One region of the Allobosea eneae genome, then DNA from elsewhere that is predicted to be linked to it. Evidence: predicted binding sites of a transcription regulator. Region 1 holds the regulator's gene; the other holds the start of a gene.
What was found. Region 1 encodes PhoB, which activates phosphate uptake and scavenging genes when phosphate is short. Its sites were predicted from a motif close to TGTCATNNANCTGTCAT; they were not measured.
Positions count from the first base shown of each region.

Region 2: ACFPOB_RS10780 (BtaA family protein) is a predicted target of PhoB. The motif match lies at 1,260-1,276, and genes of this name have one in related genera.

Region 1 is NZ_JBHSLW010000042.1:16,760-19,963, reverse strand. It holds gene pstB (phosphate ABC transporter ATP-binding protein PstB) at 1-243, shown strand, start outside; gene phoU (phosphate signaling complex protein PhoU) at 285-1,010, shown strand; gene phoB (phosphate regulon transcriptional regulator PhoB) at 1,043-1,741, shown strand; gene ACFPOB_RS23705 (YnfA family protein) at 1,751-2,071, opposite strand; gene ACFPOB_RS23700 (GcrA family cell cycle regulator) at 2,151-2,702, opposite strand.
Region 2 is NZ_JBHSLW010000011.1:161,699-164,902, reverse strand. It holds gene ACFPOB_RS10780 (BtaA family protein) at 1-1,209, opposite strand, end outside; gene msrB (peptide-methionine (R)-S-oxide reductase MsrB) at 1,426-1,857, shown strand; gene ACFPOB_RS10770 (PAS domain-containing protein) at 1,864-3,204, opposite strand, start outside.

The DNA of each region.
Region 1 (3,204 bases):
GACGAGCCGACCTCGGCGCTCGACCCGATCTCGACCGGCAAGATCGAGGACCTGCTCGAGCAGCTCAAGACCGATTTCACCATCGTCATCGTCACCCACAACATGCAGCAGGCGGCACGCATCTCGCAGTACACCGCCTTCATGTATCTGGGCGAAGTCATCGAGTTCGACGCCACCAACACCATCTTCATGAACCCGCACAAGAAGCAGACGCAGGACTACGTCACCGGCCGCTTCGGCTGAGGTCCACGCAGTCGTCGGCCAGCCCCGAAGGATACGCCCCGATGTCGGATCAACATATCGTCCGCTCCTACGATGCCGATCTCGAAGGCCTGCGCCGCAGCCTCGCCGAGATGGGCGGCATGTCCGAGCGCATGCTCGGCGATTCCACGGTCGCGCTGGTGCGCCGCGACACCGCGCTTGCTCAGAAGATCATCACGGCCGACCAGCGCCTCGACAATCTCCAGCGCGAGGTCGAGGAGAAGGCGGTGCTGACCATCGCCCGGCGCCAGCCGCTCGCCAATGATCTGCGCGAGCTGATCTCGGCGATCCGCATCGCCGCCGACATCGAGCGCGTCGGCGATCTCGCCAAGAACATCGCCAAGCGCGCCGTCGCGATCTCCGGCCAGTTCTCGCCGCCGCATCGCGCCGTGGTCGGCCTCGAGCATATGAGCCGCCTGGTCCAGGCCCAGCTCAAGGACGTGCTCGACGCCTATGCCGCCAGCAACGAGCAGAAGGCGATGGAGGTCTGGCGCCGCGACGACGAGATCGACGCGCTCTACACCTCGCTGTTCCGCGAGCTCCTGACCTATATGATGGAGGATCCGCGCAACATCACCTTCTGCACGCATCTGCTGTTTTGCGCCAAGAACGTCGAGCGCATCGGCGACCACACGACGAACATCGCCGAGACCATCCATTACCTCGTCACCGGCCAGTCCATGGACGAGACTCGGCCGAAGCTCGACACCACCAACATCCTCGTCGACCTGCCGGCGGCCAATGGCTGAACTGGTAGGCGGTTGAGCGAAAGCGAGACCCTATGCCTGCACGCATCCTGATCGTCGAGGACGAGGAGCCGCTGACCCTGCTGCTGCGCTACAACCTCGAGGCCGAGGGCTTCGAGGTCGACAGCGTGGCGCGCGGCGACGACGCCGAATTGCACCTGCGCGATCACACGCCGGATCTCGTCCTGCTCGACTGGATGCTGCCCGGCCTCTCCGGCATCGAGCTCTGCCGACGCCTGCGCACGCGTCGCGACACCGAGCGCGTGCCGATCATCATGCTGACCGCCCGCGGCGAGGAGACCGAGCGCGTGCGCGGCCTCGCCACCGGCGCCGACGACTATGTCGTCAAGCCGTTCTCGCTGCCCGAGCTGATTGCACGCATCCAGGCGCTGCTGCGCCGCGCCAAGCCGGGCCATGTCGCCGGACTGCTCGCCGCCGGCGATCTCGAACTCGACCGCACCACCCGCCGGGTCCGCCGCGCCGGGGCCGAACTGCATCTTGGGCCGACCGAGTTCCGACTGCTCGAATTCCTGATGCAGGCGCCGGGCCGCGTCTATTCGCGGGCGCAGCTGCTCGATGCCGTCTGGGGCCGCGACGTCTATATCGACGAGCGCACCGTCGACGTCCATGTCGGCCGCCTGCGCAAGGCGATCACCCCGGCCAATTCCAAGGATCCGCTGCGCACCGTGCGCGGCGCCGGCTATGCCTTTGACGAGACGTTTGCGCGCGGCTGACCGTTTTGGTCAGCGCGGCGTAGCGATAATGACCGCTGCGCCGGCAAGGCAGAGCGCCGAGCCGGCGAGATCATAGCGATCCGGCGGTATTTTCTCGACCAGTGCCATCCAGGCCAGCGAGGCGAGGATGTAGATGCCGCCATAGGCGGCAAAAGCGCGTCCGGCCGCGGGGCTGTCGATCAAAGCCAGCTGCCAGGCGAAGGCGGCGAGTAAGACCAAGCCTGGCAGCAGCCACCAGACCGGCTTGCCGAGTTTCAGCCAGGCCCAGAAGGCGAAGCAGCCGGCGATTTCGGCCAGCGCGGCGCCGAGATAGATCGCGAATGTCGCCATGCGCGGGCCCTCTGGTCCTGCCCATGAGCAACCGGCCTTGCGGCCGGCTTTCATGGTTATGCAATCGCGTCGCGAGCACTCAGGCGCGGATGGCCTTGCTGCGGTCGCGCCGACGGTCTGCCGCAGGCTGGTAGGCGATGCGAGCATGATAGGCGCAATAGGGCAGGCCGGTCGCGCTGCGGCCGCCGCAGAAGCGGAATTCCGGCGAGGTCGGGTCACCCATCGGCCAGCGGCACATATATTCGCGCAGATCCATGATGGTGACCCGCTCGGAGAACGGCACCACCACGTCCTCGGACGGGGCCGGCTCGCGCTCGACCTGCGCCTCGGCCTCGATCTCGGCCGCGAATTGCGGGGCGAGCGCGGTGTTGCCGCGGGTCAGCCCGGCGCCGCCGTTCTGATGTCCGGCCGGGTGGCTCGGCGGGCGGGCTGCCGGCTTGCGCGGACGCGGCGCGGCCGAGCCCGGGCTCTTGGCCCGGCCTGACAGGCCGAGACGATGGACTTTCCCGATGACCGCGTTGCGCGTGACATTGCCGAGCTCGGCGGCGATCTGGCTCGCGCTCAGGCCGTCGTTCCAGAGCTTCTTGAGCAGTTCGACGCGTTCGTCGGTCCAGGCTCCGGCTTCGGTCATGGGGTTGCACCTGTCTTCGTCATGTCCCACCGGCGGGCCGGCGAGGCATAGGGAGAGATCATGGCGGAATCCGATACCGGCAGCGTCCGTGGTTAAACGGAAGCCGTTACGCCCGGGACTGACGATACTGGAGACGCCGCACGAGATGTCGTATCTGACGAAGACGACCATACAAGATGGCCTGACTCGGCCACAAGAGTCGCCGAATCCTAATTCGGCTTTTCCCCAGCCAATCGCCGCAGATGGTGTGGCAGTGAGTCCAATCGGCAACGCTGTCGCGAGGTCATGGCTCTTGCAGAAGAAGCTTCAGCCCTCCTCCTGAGGAGCGGACGTCAGTCCGCGTCTTGCAGGATGCTCCAGCTGGTGCCGGAGCCTCCGGCAGCATCCTTCGAGACGCCGCTGACGCGGCTCCTCAGGATGAGGGCTGAGGGCAGGGCCAATCGCCCTCCCGCCAGGGCTGCTGCAATTGACAGGGCCTGGCCGGTTTTGCATAGTCGCGTGA
Region 2 (3,204 bases), on a different contig from region 1:
GATCGAGGAGCGATCACGCGCCCCGAGCTCGCGGCTGCGCTCCTCCTGGTACTGCCATTGCGACAGGATCGCCTCCGGCACGCGGCCCGGCAGCAGGCGCTCGTCGGCGGCGGTGCGGAAGATCACCCGGGCGCCGGGCGCGGCACTGCGGGTGATCTGCGCCCACAAGGCCGTCAGATCGGCATCGTTCATCCAGTCCTGCGCATCGAGCAGCACGAAGCCATTGCAGCTCTCGGCCGGCTGCTTCTCGAGGAAGGCGGTGATCGCGCTCTGATGGTAGGAGACGCGCCCGGCGCGCGCCTTCACCGCCTCGAAATGGCCGCGTTCCAGATAGGGCGGCACCGCAGCATCCGGCTCCGGACCATAGCCGCGGCCGAAGGCCTGCCAGGCGAAATAGTTGGTCTTGAGGTCGAAGCCGCAGGCGAGCCGCTCCAGCCGGTGGCGCAGCACGGCGCGGATGCCGGCATCGCCGTCGGCGGCGAGCGCCTTGTACTGTGCCGGCGGGATCCCGAGGCCGTAGAGCGAGGCCGGCTGGCGGACCAGCCAGCGCACCAGCTTCTTGTCGAAGACCGGCGCCAGATGCCGGTCGAACAGCGCCCGCTGCTCCTCCATCGTCTTGGCTTCCAGCATCACTCTGGGGTCGAAGCCGAGCCGGCGGGCTACGAAATGCCCGGTGCCGATGAAGCGGCCGAGCAGGCCGTAGCGGTAGAAGTTGCGGGCGAAGACCTCGATGCGACGGCGGCCGGCAAGGTTGCGGCCCTCCCAATAGGCGCGGCTGACGGCATCGAGCCGCGGCGCGATCAGGCGGTCATAGGTCTCGACATTGGCCTTCGACTGCGCCTGCCCGAAGAAGCGGCGGAAGACCGCGTGATCGTCGATCTCGGCAAGCGCGGCGAGCTTGAGATGGCCCAGCCCGATATGGGTGCCGTTGAGGTCGATCGCGCTGATCTTCGCCGGGTCAGCGGTGAGATAGGACAGGATGTTGCAGGACCCGGAGGCGATCGCGACGAGGTGGTCGCTGGGCTGCAGCGCTAGCGCCGCCATGTCGACGACCGGGTCCTCCCAGATCTGAGGATAGACCAGCCCGGAGAAGGCGAGCGTGAACATCCGCTCCAGCACGCCGGCGCGCGACAGGGGCTTGCTGCGATGGACGGCGGTGTTGAGGCCGAGATTCGTCGTGCGCTTCACCGCGCGGATCGTCTGCGTCACGAGAGCCTCGTTTCCGCCCATTGCGATGGCGAGCCGACTAGAGGAGTCGCGTGACGGTTGGGTGACGCGGCGGGCAGCCGGAGAAGCGAGCGATCATTGCCGAACACGAACGTGAAGCACGCCATGTTGCGGAGGGCTGAAATCAGGAAGACAAATCCCCATATCACGCGCGACAATCGAACAAGAGCGCACGGAAAGGAGCCTCGCATGGGCCTGATGGACATGTTCGCCAAAACGGGAAAGCCGGCAGAGCGTGAATTCCCCTTCCAGCTCAGCGACGCCGAATGGCGCCGGAAGCTGACGCCGGAGCAGTACCAGGTGCTGCGCGGCCACGGCACCGAGCGGGCTGGCTCCTGCGCGCTGAATTTCGAGAAGCGCGCCGGCACCTTCTCTTGCGTCGGCTGCGGCCAGCCTCTGTTCAAGTCGCACAAGAAGTTCGAGAGCGGCACCGGCTGGCCGAGCTTCGACCAGCCGCTGGAGGGCGCGGTCGAGGAGAGCGAGGACTATAGCTACGGCATGCACCGGGTCGAGGTGCATTGCGCCAATTGCGGCGGCCATCTCGGCCACGTCTTCCCCGACGGCCCGCCGCCGACCGGCCTGCGCTACTGCATCAACGGCGTGGCGATGGATTTCGCGCCGGACGTCTGACGGGCATCAGCGCTTCGCCTCCCTGCGCCTGTCGATCAAGTCCCGGACACGCTGCGCGAAGATCTCCATCTCGAACGGCTTGGTCATGATGTGCATGCCCGGTTCGAGATGGCCATGGTTGAGCACCGCGTTCTCGGCATAGCCGGTGACGAACAGCACTTCGAGGCCGGGACGGCGCTGGCGCGCCGCGTCGGCGAGCTGGCGGCCGTTCATGCCCCTCGGCAGCCCGACATCGGTCACGAGCAGATCGATTGGCTGCTTGCTGTCGATGATCCTCATCGCCGAAGGACCTTCATCCGCCTCGATCACGGCGTAGCCCAGCTCTTCAAGCTGCTCGACGACGAGCATTCTGACCAAAGGCTCGTCGTCGACGACCAGGATGGTTTCTCCGCCGGCCGCCGGCGCGGGCACTACGGAATCCGTGGTGGCTTCGCCGGCTTCGACGACCTTGCCCATATGGCGCGGCAGATAGATGCAGATCATCGTGCCCTTGCCGGGCTCCGAATAGATCCGTGCCGCACCGCCCGACTGGCCGGCGAAGCCGTAAACCATTGATAGGCCAAGTCCGGTGCCTTGCCCGATCGGCTTGGTCGTGAAGAACGGATCGAAGGCGCGCTCGACCACCTCCGCCGCCATGCCCGTACCGGTGTCGGAGACGCAGAGCGAGACGTACTGACCCGGCTTCAGGTCTCGCGCCTTTGCCGCCCGCTCGTCCATCCAGCGATTGGAGGTCTCGATCGTCAGCCGGCCCCCATCCGGCATGGCGTCGCGCGAATTGATGCAGAGATTGAGCAGCGCGTTCTCGAGCTGGCCGGCATCTGCGAACACTGTCCATAGGCCCGCGGCGCCGACCGCCTCAATCGCGATCGTCGGGCCGACGCTGCGCGCGATCAAATCGAGCATGCCGTTGACCAGCGTATTCACATTGACCGGCCTGGGGTCGAGCGTCTGGCGCCGTGAAAAGGCGAGTAGCCGCTCGGTCAGGCTGGCGGCCCGCCGGACCGCGCTTTTTGCGCCTGTCAGGAAACGCTCGACGTCCGCGATCCGGCCCTGCGCGATCCGCGCCTGGGCCATTTCGAGGCTGCCACCGATGCCGGCGAGAATGTTGTTGAAGTCGTGGGCGATGCCCCCGGTGAGCTGGCCGACGGCCTCCATTTTCTGGCTCTGGCGCAGAGCCTCTTCGGCCTTCATCAGTTCGGCCGAGCGCTTTTCGACTTCCTGCTCCAGCGTCGCATTGAGCTCGGCCAATGCGATCTCGGCTTTGCGGCGGGCGGTGATGTCCTGGAAGATGACAGCGACCTGCCTGCGGCTCGGCGGATCGATCCGGACTGCGGCAAGATCGAGGTA